Regions from separate parts of the Methylobacterium flocculans genome, predicted to be linked through region 1. Evidence: predicted binding sites of a transcription regulator. Region 1 holds the regulator's gene; the other holds the start of a gene.
The links. Region 1 encodes LexA, which represses DNA repair genes until DNA is damaged. Its sites were predicted from a motif close to TGTTCNNNNTGTGTTCNG; they were not measured.

Region 1 (6,998 bases):
CAACGGCCAGACCCTGCTCGCCGAGGACAGCTTCACCAAGGACTCCGATCTCACGGACGGCTATCCGGAATTCACCTTCGGCGTGTTCAAGAAGCTCGGCTGGGATAAGGACCTCACGGCGGACGAACTCGCGACGATCCTCAAGATCGGCGGCGACAAGCCCGACACCGTGAGCTGGGCCACCGATCTGTCGGGCGGCATCCAGCGGGTCTGCCTCGACCACGGCGTGATCCCGTTCGGCAACGGCAAGGCGCGGGCGAATGCATGGAACCTGCCCGATCCCGTGCCGGTGCACCGCGAGCCGATCTACTCGCCCCGCCCCGACCTCGTGGCCAAGTACCCGACCCGGCCCGACGAGCGTCAGTTCCGCATGCCGAATATCGGCTTCTCGGTTCAGAAGGCGGCCGTCGAGCGCAACGTGGCGCGCGACTTCCCCATCATCCTGACCTCCGGCCGTCTCGTGGAATACGAGGGCGGCGGCGAGGAGACCCGCTCGAACCCGTGGCTCGCCGAGCTGCAGCAGGACATGTTCGTCGAGATCAACACCGGCGATGCCGCCGAGCGCGGCATCAAGGACGGGTCCTGGGTCTGGGTCACGGGCGCTGAGAACAGCTCCAAGGCCAAGATGAAGGCGCTGGTCACCGACCGTGTCGGCAAGGGCGTCGCGTTCATGCCCTTCCACTTCTCGGGATGGTACGAGGGCAAGGACATGCGCGACTTCTACCCGAAGGGCACCGACCCGGTGGTCCTCGGTGAGAGTTCGAACTCGGTGACCACCTACGGCTTCGACCCTGTGACGGGCATGCAGGAGACGAAGTGTACCCTGTGCCAGATCAAGGCCGCGTGAGAGGAGCGCATCCACTATGGCCCGTATGAAGTTCCTCTGTGACGCTGACCGTTGCATCGAGTGCAACGCCTGCGTCACCGCGTGCAAGAACGAGCACGAGGTGCCCTGGGGCATCAACCGCCGTCGCGTGGTGACGCTGAACGACGGAAAGCCGGGCGAGCGCTCGGTCTCCATGGCGTGCATGCATTGCACCGACGCGCCCTGCGCCGCCGTGTGTCCGGTGAACTGCTTCTACACCACGGCGGATGCGGTGGTGCTGCACTCCAAGGACATCTGCATCGGCTGCGGCTACTGCTTCTACGCCTGCCCGTTCGGTGCGCCCCAGTACCCGCGCGTCGGGAACTTCGGTTCGCGCGGCAAGATGGACAAGTGCACCTACTGCTCCGGCGGCCCGGAGCCGGACCTCTCGGTGGCGGAGTACGAGAAGTACGGCTCGAACCGCCTTGCCGAGGGCAAGCTCCCCCTCTGCGCGGAGATGTGCTCGACCAAGGCGCTGCTGGCCGGTGACGGCGAGATGATCGCTGAGATCTACAAGCAGCGCGTGGTCAAGCGCGGCTACGGCTCCGGAGCCTGGGGCTGGAAGACGGCCTATCGCGAGACCGTGGCGATCTGATCGCCACGACACCGATCCTGGGATCGCCGGCTCACGGCGATCCCGAGACGACACGCCACTCGAAAGGAACGCCGATGCGGCGGGCAGTCACGCTACTCAGCACCCTCGTCCTCGCCACGACGCTCCTGGCCGCTCCGGCGGCGTTCGAGCCCGCGCGGGCGCAGAACCCGCAGCAGCAGGACGGGCTGAACCCGATGGGTGCCAAGCCCACGGCCGACTCCGTCAACGAGGAATTCCTGTTCAAGCAGGGTTCCAAGATCCAGGGCCGCATCAGCATTCCGGACGGCAAGGCGGCGAACCTGATCCAGCCGCAGGGCCGCGAGTACCAGTCGTTCCGCGAGGGCTACCTGCCCTGGATCGGTGCGGCCTTCATCCTCGGAATGATCGCCGCGCTCGGCGGGTTCTTCCTCTGGCGCGGACGCATCCTCACCGACGACACCCAGGAATCCGGCCGGAAGATCCTGCGGTTCAATGCCTTCGAGCGCTTCACCCACTGGATGACGGCCGTCTGCTTCATCATCCTCTCGCTGTCCGGCCTGAACTACATCTTCGGCAAGCGCCTGCTGATGCCCCTGATCGGACCCGAGGCGTTCGGCGCCATCGCCCAATGGGCCAAGTACAGCCACGTCTATCTCGCCTGGCCGTTCATGTTCGGTGTGGTGATGATGTTCGTGGTCTGGATCAAGGACAACATCCCGAACCGCATCGATTGGGCCTGGATCAAGGCGGGCGGCGGCTTCATCGGCAAGAAGCACCCCCACGCGGCCCGCTTCAACGCCGGCCAGAAGGGCGTGTTCTGGATGGTCGCGGGCTTCGGTGCCGCCATGGGCGTCACCGGCCTGATGATGCTGTTCCCGTTCGCGCTCCTCGACATCAACGGCATGCAGGTGATGCAGGTCATTCACTCGCTGATCGGCATCGTGTTCATCGCCGGCATCCTGGCGCACATCTACATCGGCACGCTCGGCATGAAGGGCGCCTACGATGCCATGGGCAGCGGCGAGGTCGATCTTGCCTGGGCGCGCGCCCACCACGACCTCTGGGTCGAGCAGGAGCAGGCGAAGACCGCGAGCGGCCCGCAATTGGGTCGGGGTCGCCACCCCGCTCCCGCTGAATAATCTGCCAGGCCGCTCGGGCGGCGACGAGGATTACGACCATGAAAGCCTTCATCGTCGCCGTGATTGCCGCCATCGGCCTCGGCGTCCTGGCCATGTACGCCCTGACCAGCAATCAGACGTTCGCCTACCAGGCCTTCGCGACCACGGGGGCACGGGTGTCGGAGCCTGGCACCAACCTCGTCGGCGAGAAGTGGACCGGCGATCCGAACACCAACGACACCGGTGAATCGGCGCACGGCAAGGCGACCGGTGAACCCTCGCATCCGAAGCGCTCCTGAAACCCGAACGACGTCCCGTGCACCGCACGGGTACGGCCGCGCAACGAGTCCGGAACCAGGGGACCGAGCATGATCCACCGCCTCTCCATCGCCGCGCTCCTCTTGTCGACGAGCCTCTCCGTGCAAACGGCGTCCGCGCAGGATGCGGCGCCCGCCCGCGGCCCGGCGAACCTGTGCCAGGAACTCGTGGCCTTCGTGAAGAAGCCGGAGGAGAAGAAGCAGGAAGCCGCGACGCCGGCATCGCAATCGACCGCCGTCTCGAACGCCTCCGGCAAGAGTGACGGTCAACCTTCGTCGTCCGGTGGGCCGACGCAGCAGAGTTCCGGGCTAAGCGGGCCGACCAAGCCGGAGACCCAGGCTCCGACGGCCGACGCGCGTCCCGGGACAAGCGATGGCAAGGCCACGTTGGCGCATGCCAATGCTGCCGCGAAGAGCCCGCCCGCCCCGGCCGCGTCCGCCCCGAGCCCGAAGCCGGATGAAGCGGTCATCAGCCGGATCGAAACGGCTGCCGCCTCGAACGATCAGGTGGCCTGCCGCGCCGCCGCACGCACCATGCGCGTCGCCGGTGTCGTCATGACCCCGGCCCTTCTGGCTCTGGCCGCCCTCGATCCGAAATTCTACGGTGCCGAGCAGCCCTGAGGCGTTGGTCCGGTCCAAGCCGATCTGCGCAACCGACGGCGACGTCGCTGCTGCGCAAGGCATCAGGCGCGTCGGCTGTGCGGACCATTGGGCTTCCTGTGGCGGGATCCCCCTCGCAGGCCGCGAAGGTTCTTCCCGTGGAGCTGCTGAAGGTTAGGCTGCGGTACTCGCGATTTCGCGCGCCGCTTTACAGCTTCGATGATGTCACTGATCCACGGGGCAGCTGACGGGCAGCCGACCTCGATCGTCTCTACTTAATACGTCGAGTTTCTCACACCGTGATCCGCTTGGCCGCCGGATCGCGAGCTTTGTGAAGCACCACACTTCCGCTGCCTTCTCGCCTCGACGCTGAACCTGGTGTGAATCTCGCTCCGTTTCACCCCGTTCCAGGGGCGATGATCGCGATGGTCTTCCCGCAATTCTGTTGCGCCGCCGTGTGTCCCCTGCCACGGGCGGTTCCTTGGGGACCCTCGCCGGAACGATAGCTCCGCCGCCATTGATCCGCCTAAGGCCGGCGCGCCCTGCTCCGATAGACGCAAGTTTCGGCGTCATATGGGAACTCTTGCAGAACACTTGCGGAACGTTTAACGTGTTCGTGGTTTGTTTCTGCGGTCGCACGCCGCAGCCCACGGCTCCAACGAAGAGTGTTCCGCATGTTGACGCGTAAGCAACTGGATTTGCTCCAGTTCATCCAGCACCGGATGCGCGAGAGCGGCGTTCCTCCCTCCTTCGACGAAATGAAGGATGCGCTGGATCTCAAGTCGAAGTCCGGCATCCATCGCCTGATCACAGCGCTCGAGGAGCGCGGCTTCCTGCGCAGGCTGCCGAACCGGGCCCGGGCCATCGAAGTAATTCGTATGCCGGAGAGCTTGAGCGGCGACGCTGTCGGCGGACGCAGCAGCGTTCCATCGGAGCCGCGTCGGTTTACTCCGAGCGTGGTCGAGGGCGGCAAGGGCAAGGCTCCCCCGGCGGGCGCGTCGGTGTCCCGTCTGCCGACCACGCAGGCGATGGATGAGAGCGGCCGGGCGGTCACGATTCCCGTCATGGGTCGGATCGCGGCCGGTACGCCCATCGCCGCCATTCAGGAGCAGAGTCACTCGGTGACGATGTCTCCGGATTTCCTCGCCGGTGGCGAGCATTACGCCCTCGAGGTGCGGGGCGATTCGATGGTCGATGCGGGCATCCTGGACGGTGACCTCGTGGTCATCCGCAAGCAGGACACGGCGAATACCGGCGACATCATCGTGGCGCTGATCGACGACGAGGAAGCGACCCTGAAGCGCCTGCGCCGCCGGGGTTCGTCCATCGCGCTGGAGGCGGCCAATCCCGCCTATGAAACCCGTGTGCTCGGGCCGGATCGTGTGCAGATCCAGGGACGGTTGGTCAGTCTCGTTCGACGCTACTGAGCCTCGTCGTCGGGTCCGGCGTCGGCGTCCTCCGCGTTCGGCGTGTTCGATCCGGATTTCGTGGGCAGGCTGGGCGTGGTGGGCTCTGAGACGGCCACCGGGGGTGTGCTTGACGTGCGCCACGGCACCGTTTCGCCGGGACGACGTGCCGTCGTCACGATGGGCCCGTCACGGGTCAGTCTGATCGCTGTCGCCCCGTGGGTCTTGAGGAAGGCACGGTCGACGATCACTTTGGCCGCGCAACCGGGCGGAGCCTCCCGTTGCGTGATCAGGATGTCGGCCCTGGCGCAATCCTCGGGCAGCGCTCGCTTGTCGGTCGCAAGTGCGATTGTGCGCCCGTCGCTCATCTGCAGGGTACAGCCCAGACGGTCGCAACGCGCGGCCGGAGATGCCTTGATGTCCGCTGCTTTTCTGCCGTCGCCATCCGCCTTGAGCCATTGTTCGAGCACGAAGGCCGGGGGGCGACCGAGCATCGCGAGGCGCCCGGTTCGGTCGCGGATCGCCGCGCCGGCGCCATCACGGTCGATATAGAGGTCGTACCGGTCAGGCCGGACTGCGAGGCCGATGCCGACGATGGCCGGGATCAGACCGAGCCAGCGCAGGGACGACGCTGGCAGGGTGAGCATGACGACGGCGCAGGCGAGCAGAGCCAGTGCGCCGGTGCCGTATGCGGGTACGACGTAGGTCGCATGTCCGAACTCGGCAATCCAAGTCGAGATCGTGAGCATCCCCCGCACTGCCAGCCCCATCGCCCACCAGACCGGCTGATCGAGGGCGAAGGGATAGGCCAGGATTCCGAGCACGGCGGCGGGCATCACCGCCAGGGAGACCAGCGGCAGGGTCAGGGCATTTCCCACGAGGCCGAAGGGCTGCACCGTCTGAAAATGGTAGGTCGCGAAGGGCGCCGTAGCGATCTGTGCCACCAGGGTGGTGGCCAGCGTTCCGACAATGGCGGCGAGCAGCCATCCGACGGCGCGGGCGAAACGACCTGCGCCGTCGCGCCGGAACGCATGGCCGCCGAGCAGCGGCGCACAGGCGATGAGGCCGGCGACGGCTCCGAACGACATCTGGAAGCTCGGCCCCAGGACACCTTCCGGCTCCCGCGTGAGGGCGATCAGCGCCGCCAGAGCGAGGTTGCGCATGCTCAGGGCGGGGCGGTCCACCAAAATGGCGCCCAGCATCACCAGCGTCATGATGAGGGAACGTTCGGCGGCGATATCCCACCCTGAGAAGACGCAGTAGGCCGTCACGCCGAGCATCGCGCAGGCGGCAGCGATCTTCTTGATCGGCCAGTGCAATGCGAGGAACGGCACCAGGGCGAGGATGGCGCGGACCAGCCAGAAGACCACGCCGGCCGCCAGCACCATGTGGAGCCCGGAGATCGAAACCACGTGATAGATGCCCGCCGCCCGCAGGACATCGTTGGTCGCGCCGCTGATGAGGCCGCGCTTTCCGGTGACCAGGGCGGCCGCCACGGCCCCGGCCTGACCGCCATTGGCATCGGTGATGCGCCGCGTAAGCGCGTTGCGAGCCGCATCGATCGTCGATGCGAGGCGGGCCTGCCATGGCACCGTATCGTGCGGTGGCAGGACTTCGATCTTGCCGACGAGTGACCCGACCGCGCCGATTCCGCGAAAGAACGCATCGCGTGCGAAGTCGTAGCCGCCGGGCCGCGCGGCTTCCGGGGGTGGGAGGAGCCGCGCGGTGGCGGAGATCCGATCTCCCGGCTTGAGGATCATGGCCTTGCGGTAGGAGACCCGCACCCGGGTCGGTCGCGTCTCCGGCCCGAGCGTGCCGAAGCCCTCTACCCGTACGATCAGGCGTGCACCCTCGTCGCGCTCGTCCAGCCCTTCGATCGTCCCAGTCAGGGGCGCGATCGTCGTTCGCGACAGGATCGGGCCGGCCACGCGCTGCACCCGGAGCGTCGCTGCCGCGAAGCCAAGGAACGCAGCGATGGCTGCAAGCACCAGGGCCATGGCCATCGGCCGGGTCGCCAGGAAGGGCGTGAGACCGGCGAGGCCGGCAGCGGCGACGAGGGGCGCGGCCAGAGCGGGCTGGCCCTGCGTCTCCGTGAAGAACACCAGGATGCCGAGGGCG
Region 2 (6,998 bases), 2.2 Mb from region 1:
TGCGAGATCAGCTCCAGCTGCGTCTCCAAGAAGTCGATATGACCTTCCTCGTCCTCGGCCAGATCCTCGAACAGACGCTTCGAAACGCGGTCGTTGATCGAATCGCAGTACTTCGCCGCCTCGAGGTAGAGGCTCCGCGCCTCGTTCTCGGCGGCAAGATCGCACTCGATGATTTCCTGGACGTTCTGGCCGATCCGCAGGGGATCGAGTTCCTGCAGATTCGGAAAGCCGTCGAGGAACAGGATCCGGTCGATGAACCGATCCGCGTGGTTCATCTCCTCGATCGATTCCTTGCGCCAGAACTTGGCGAGATCGATGTAACCCCAATCGTTGAGCATGCGGAAATGCAACCAATACTGGCTGACCGCCGTAAGCTCGCTGCGCAGTCCCCGATTGAGGTACTCGACGACCTTCGCATCACCCTTCATCCGCCCAATCTCCCTTGAGGCCTATCCGCCGGAGGGGAGCTTCAGCACCCGGCATGGGTGCTCAGGCGGCGACCCCCTCCTCCGCAGTTTGGACCTTGACCAAACTACAGGAGCTCGCGCAAGTCGCCGTGCACGCATGGGTGGCTTCGTCGAGGGCATTCTGCAGGATCGACCGGATGGTGCGGGCGCAGCGTCCGCATTTGGGGCTGCATCCGAGACAGGCTTGGACCTGCGCCGGGGTGCGCGGGCAATCCGGCCCCCGGTGGAGACAGGCGCGGACCGCGCGGTCGGACAGGACGTTGCAGGAACAGACGATCATGCGGGACCGTGACTCGTGCGGGGCTGTGCCGTGGGGGTGAGGCCACCGGGCTGAGGGTTCACCCGATCACTTCGTCGAATCTGGGGCGGCGGCATGCCGGACCTCGAAAGCCGAGGCCGTACATGGATTTGGAGATTACCTTAGAACTATTGAAAACTGCTGTATTATCAGCAGGTTAGCGTCCTCCCCTCCATCTGGCAACGGATATCGCCCGGGTCAAGGGCACAATTCACTCGTGGACGAGGGATCGCCCCGCGTCAGCGCGCGAGTTCCCGCAGGCCGAGGCGGATCAGGGTCTTGGCCTCCGCCCCCTCGCCGGCCCCCTTCAGTGCCTCGGCGATGGCGGCCGAGGCCTGGACCGGGGCGTAGCCGAGGTTGACCAGCGCCGAGATTGCATCGGTGACGGGTTGCGGCGCGGTCCGGTCTTCCACGGCGCCCGAGAGCGAAATCACGGCCGGGTCGATGGAGGCGAAGGCCGGGGCCTTGTCCTTGAGTTCCGCCACGATCCGGGCGGCGAGACGAGGACCGACGCCGGGCGCGCGCGCCACCCCGACCTTGTCGCCCATGGCGATGGCCGAGGCGAGGGCCGAGGGCTCGAGCACCGAGAGCAGCCCGAGGGCCACCTTGCTCCCCACCCCCTGCACGGTCTGGAGGAGCCGGAACCACTCGCGCTCGGCATCCGAGCGGAAGCCGTAGAGGCGGATCATATCCTCGCGGACATGGGTCTCGATGGCGAGATCCGCCGCCTCGCCGACACCGGGCAGGCGCTGGAGCGTGCGGGCCGAGCAATGGACGACGTAGCCGACACCCTGCACGTCGAGGATCACGAAATCCTCGCCGTAGGAATCCACCACGCCTTTGAGCTTGCCGATCATCGTCCCACCGTCATCCGTACCGGAGCCGCCTGCCTACAAGCCCGCGCGGGGGAGCGCCATGCGCGCAAACGATCGGACGGACACGGCCTTGAGGCAGGCTGGCGTTCGTGGAATCACGGGCACCCTGCTTCGACCCTCACGGATGACCGACCGATGCGTCCCATCGCGCTGCCCCTCTGCCTCGCCCTGATGCTTCCGGCCGGTTTCCTCGCCGCAGCCGAGACGCCCGCTCCCGCCGCCCCCTCCAGCGACCCGACGCAGGTGCGCGCCGGCGCCTACGTGCTCGATCCGACGCACGGCAAGATCACCTGGTCGGTGAGCCATCTCGGCTTCTCGACTTATTACGGACAGATCACGGACGTGAACGCCGAGGCGGTGCTCGACCCGAAGGAGCCGGCAAAATCCCGCCTCACGGTCACGATCGGCACCGACAGCGTCAACGGCCTCAACGACCGGCTCAACCAGCACCTCAAGAGCCCCGATTTCTTCGACACCGCGAAGTTCCCGAAAGCCACCTTCACGGCCACCAGCATCGAGCCGACGAGCCCCACCACGGCCCGGGTCAACGGCGACCTGACCCTGAAGGGCGTGACGAAGCCCGTGGCCTTCGACGCGACCTTCAACCAGGCCGGGATCAACCCCGTGAACAAGGCCTACACGGTGGGCTTCGATGGCCGCACCGTGATCAAGCGCTCGGATTTCGGGATCAGCGCCTTCCTGCCGGTGCTGGGCGACGACGTCGCCTTGCGCCTCGAGGGCGAGTTCAAGGCCGTCGAGTAAGAGCGGGATCCGGCGCGCGCAGGCGTCGGTAGATCTCCGCCAGGAGGGCTGTGACGAGAACCAGCATCCCCATCTCGATGAGGCCCGAGGCGACGACCCGGAGCGCGATCACCGGAAGGGGCAGGTCGAGGCCGGCGCGCTCCGGCGCGGTCAGGATGCGGCCGAGGAGGCCCGGCGGCAGGATCGCGGCGACGAGGATCAGGCCCAGGCGCGCGGCGGAACCGCGCGTCATCGCGACGACGCTGCGCAGGGTGGCATCGGGTGCTCCGACCGCCAGCGCCGGCGCGAGCATGCTCGTCCAGATCTGCACGACGAGGATGCCGATCCAGATCACGAGCCCCGAGGCCATGGGAATGAACCCGGCCCCGTCGTCCGCAAGCGCACGCCCCAGCAGACCTCCGACCAGCAGCCAGAACAGTTCCAGGGCCAGGAAGGCCTGGAACGGTCCGGACCGGCCCGCGACGATCTCCGGCAGACTGCCCCCGAAGCCGAGGATCCGACGGAACATCGCCATCCAGTAGGGCGCGAGCAGGATCGTGGCGGCGAGGTCCACGACGAAGACATCCTGCTGGAAGCGCGCGGGCTGCGTCGGATCGACCAGCACCGTGTGCAGTGCCTCCTTGGCGAGGATGACGAGCAGGGCGAGCGTCGTGGCCGAGCCGAGGGCCCGGGTCGCCGCGCGCCCCGATTCCAGGGCGTCCCGCACGGTCTGCGGCACGGGCAGTTTCGGGTCCATCGTCCGATCCTGTGCCATCCCGACCCGTCCTTGCCCCTCACCCGGAGGCGGACGAACAGCACGCCCGCACGGCCGAAGTCCAGGGGCTGACGCGGAAACCCGGTCCGTCGATCCGGTCAGCCCCGGGCCAGGGCCGCCGCGATGCGGGCATTGGCCAGCGCGCTGGCGCCGGGGACCGGGGCATGCGCCCGCTTCAGGGCGTGCGTGCCGCGATGGCTGTTATGGGCGATGGCAATGGCCAGCGCGTCCGCCGCGTCCGCGACCTTGAACGCGGCGGTGGGCAGCAGGAACTTCACCATGGCCTGGATCTGCACCTTCTCGGCATGGCCCGAGCCCGTCACGGTCTTCTTGATGAGGTTGGCCGAGTATTCGAACACAGGCATCCCGGCGAGCGCCGGAACGAGCAGCGCGACGGCACGGGCGTGGCCGAGCTTCAGGGTCGCCTGCGCGTCCTTGTTGACGAAGGTCTCCTCGACCGAGACCTCGTCCGGCTGGAACGCCTCCACGATGCGGGTGATGCCCTCGTAGAGTTCGCGCAGGCGCAGGGCGAGCGGGAGGTCTCCGTCCGAGGTGACGACGCCGCAATCGACATAAGCGACCTTGGTGCCCGTGGCGGTGATGACACCCCAGCCGGTCCGGCGAAGACCGGGGTCGATCCCGAGGATGCGGACGGGACCGGTCATGCGGACAGGACCATAGGAGGCTGGGTCATGGATCGGACGGCTCCGGGCGCGAGCACCGCGCCGATCTCAGCGTTAGGGACATACCGTGAACGGATCGTTATGCCAAGGCACGCGGGGAATCGGCACGCCTGATACCGGCCGCAGGGCGCCCGTGAGCCACGGCAAGTCGCTTCGACACCCACTCCATGGGCATTCGACCAAGTAGAAGGACGCTCGAATCGAGGCCTGATCCTGCGCAGACACGTCTCCGGGGAAATATCGCCAAGCACCGTCGACGCCGTTGCCTTACGGCAAGCATGACGAACGACGACATGTCCGGACGACCCGACCAAGACCGACATATCGTCGAGTCGAGACAAGTCACGGAATGAATCCGCAGAGGTTGCGACCCTAAGCGGTGAGAATAATCCGACGTCGGAATTGCGTACCTCGTGGTCCAACTCCCTTCTCGAGCGCTCCTGTACAAACTTTCCACCGGCCTTGCGGCAGCGGCGGCCATCCTGGTTCCCCTGGGCCTCCTAGCGGCGCCGACATCCGGAACGGTCGCGGTGATCGGCCCACCCGGTCGGGACATGATCGCGGTCGTCGCCCGCGCGGGCGGGTCCATCCTCCGCGCGGGCGGGTGGGCCGACATCCTCGTGGCCACCGCCGGTCCATCGGACCTCGTCGCCCGCCTCAACGCGTCCGGCGCCGGGCCGGTTGTCGATGCCCGCTTCGCGCGCGGCTGCGCACCGCTACCGGCCCTGTGAGTCCCGTATCTCTGAAGGAGACGCACCTGTCATGACGAACCTCGACACGCTCCGGCGGACCTTCGGCAAAGTCCTGATCGCCTTTCTCTGGCTGCATCTGCCGGTCGTCGCACTCGGTGCTTGGTTCTGCTGCAACGCATTGGCCCCCCGCTCCTGGTCGCGGCCTGTCTCGCGGGGCTGCGTACGCTGACGCGGTGGTGCTCCCCCACCGGGACGACGACACGCCTCGTCAGCAGTCTGTCCCTCATCGGCATGGCGGCGGTCCTGCTCTCCGCGTTCGCCGGACATCCGTGGCAGATCGACCTGCACATGTACTTCTTTGCCTGCATGGCCTTCACCGTGGCTTGGTGCGACCGGCACGTCCTCGTCGCCTGCGCGACCGCCACGGCCGGCCATCACCTCGCCCTCGACCTCCTGATGCCGATCCTGATTTTTCCGCAGGGCGTCGCAAGCTCCAGCCTCGCACGGGTGGTGCTGCATGCCGTCATCCTGATCCTCGAGACCGGTGTGCTGGCGTGGGTCGCGAACACCATCGCGACGACCCTCATCGCGCAGGCGGAGTCCGAACACGCCGTCCGAACGCAGATGGACCAGTTGCGGGTGCTCGAAGCGGAGACGGCCCTGGCAAGGGTCGGTGTCGAGGCGCAGCGCAAGGCCGCAATGCAGGACACCGCCCAGTACTTCGAATCGACGGTGGTCGGCATTCTCGGACGGGTTACGGAAGCGGCAGGCGCGCTGGGTGTGACCGCCCGCGCCATGGCGGTCACGGCGGGCGGCACGACCGGAGAAGCGAGTGCGGTCGCGAGTGCGGCCTCCAACGTCACCACGGTCGCCAGTACCGCCGAAGAACTCGGCGCGTCGGTTCAGGAGATCGGGCGGCAGGTCGGAGAATCAGCACGCATGGCGCAGGGCGCGGTGGTTGAGGCCGATGCCACCGGACAGCTGGTCCGGGCTCTGAGCACCGGAGCCGCTCGAATCGGCGACGTCGTCGGGATGATCACGGGGATTGCCGAGCAGACCAACTTGCTGGCCCTCAACGCAACGATCGAGGCGGCGCACGCCGGTGAGGCCGGACGGGGCTTCGCCGTGGTCGCCGCGGAGGTGAAGGAACTCGCCAATCAGACGGTCAAGGCCACCGAGGAGATCACGCAGCAGATCAATGCGATCCAGGCCACGACCGGCGAAGCGGTGACCGCGATCGAGGGCATCGCTGCGCGCATCCGCACCATGAGCAGCGCCACGGACGCGATCGCCGTGGATCAGCAGGGAACGGCGACCCAGGCCATCATCCGCAGCGGGGCCACGCCGCCACGGGCAATGGCGCGATCACCACCACCATCGACGGCGTCGCGCGCTCGGCCGAGGAGACGGGGGCGGCCGCCGCCGAGGTGCTCACGGCGGCGGCGGCACTCGCCGGCGAAGCGGATCAACTCGGCGCCGAGGTCAACCGGTTCCTCCACACGGTCAGGGCTGCCTGAGGGGGTCCAGGGCGGTCAGCCCTGGAGCTTCTCCATCAAAGCATCGGACAGGGCGAAGTTGACGAAGACGTTCTGGACATCGTCCTGGTCCTCGATCACCTCCACGAGGCGCAGCAGCTTCTCGCCGGTCTCGTCATCGACCTCGATGGTGTTCTGGGCCTTCCACACGAGCGCCGTGCGGCGCGGCTCGCCGAAGCGGGCTTCGAGCGCCTTAGAGACCTCACCATAGGCGTCCTGTGCGCAGGTAACCTCGTGGCCGGTCTCGTCCGAGCGCACGTCGTCGGCGCCTGCCTCGATGGCGGCCTCCAGCATGGTGTCGGCATCCGCGACCTTGGCGTCGAACTCCACCACGCCGACATGGTCGAACATGAAGGAAACCGCCCCCGTCTCGGCGAGGCTGCCGCCGGACTTGGTGAAGGCCGAGCGTACGTCCGAGGCCGTGCGGTTGCGGTTGTCGGTCTGCGCCTCGACGATGAGCGCGGCGCCGCCCGGGCCGTAGCCCTCGTAGCGGATCTCGTCGTAGCTCTCGGCGTCGGCGCCCGAGGCCTTCTTGATCGCGCGCTCGATGTTGTCCTTGGGCACGTTCTCGGCGCGGGCCGCGATGATGGCGGCGCGCAGGCGGGCGTTCATCGCCGGATCGGGCAGGCCGAGCTTGGCCGCGACCGTGATTTCGCGCGCGAGCTTGCCGAACAGCTTCGAGCGGACCGCGTCGACGCGGCCCTTGCGGTGCATGATGTTCTTGAACTGGGAATGGCCGGCCATGACGTGACTCTGGAGGTAAGGAGGCCGAATCGCGCCGGCCGCGGACCGGGTGGCGCGTCCGCGATGCGGGGAGACGAGGTTGCCGGCTTATAGGACGCAGGTCGCACCGATGACAACGCTGCGCCGCAGCGTCGGAGTGCCGGGTAAAGGGATCGGGGCGAGGGCTCGGTCCACGGTGGCCATCGGCG

Region 2: the regulator LexA is predicted to act here: its motif matches at 3,896-3,913, upstream of ruvC (crossover junction endodeoxyribonuclease RuvC).

What each region holds. Positions count from the first base shown of each region.
Region 1 covers NZ_CP107532.1:3,522,384-3,529,381, reverse strand. The annotation lists gene OF380_RS16655 (formate dehydrogenase subunit alpha) at 1-847, shown strand, start outside; gene fdh3B (formate dehydrogenase FDH3 subunit beta) at 864-1,460, shown strand; gene OF380_RS16645 (formate dehydrogenase subunit gamma) at 1,535-2,578, shown strand; gene OF380_RS16640 (hypothetical protein) at 2,617-2,856, shown strand; gene OF380_RS16635 (hypothetical protein) at 2,926-3,495, shown strand; gene lexA (transcriptional repressor LexA) at 4,149-4,901, shown strand; gene OF380_RS16625 (ComEC/Rec2 family competence protein) at 4,895-6,998, opposite strand, start outside.
Region 2 covers NZ_CP107532.1:1,287,364-1,294,361, forward strand. The annotation lists gene bfr (bacterioferritin) at 1-428, opposite strand, end outside; gene OF380_RS05880 ((2Fe-2S)-binding protein) at 490-747, opposite strand; gene ruvA (Holliday junction branch migration protein RuvA) at 1,005-1,622, opposite strand; gene OF380_RS05890 (YceI family protein) at 1,776-2,402, shown strand; gene OF380_RS05895 (hypothetical protein) at 2,386-3,138, opposite strand; gene ruvC (crossover junction endodeoxyribonuclease RuvC) at 3,255-3,821, opposite strand; gene OF380_RS05905 (hypothetical protein) at 4,370-4,570, shown strand; gene OF380_RS05910 (hypothetical protein) at 4,602-4,760, shown strand; partial or broken gene OF380_RS05915 (methyl-accepting chemotaxis protein) at 5,471-5,755, shown strand; gene OF380_RS05920 (YebC/PmpR family DNA-binding transcriptional regulator) at 6,064-6,810, opposite strand.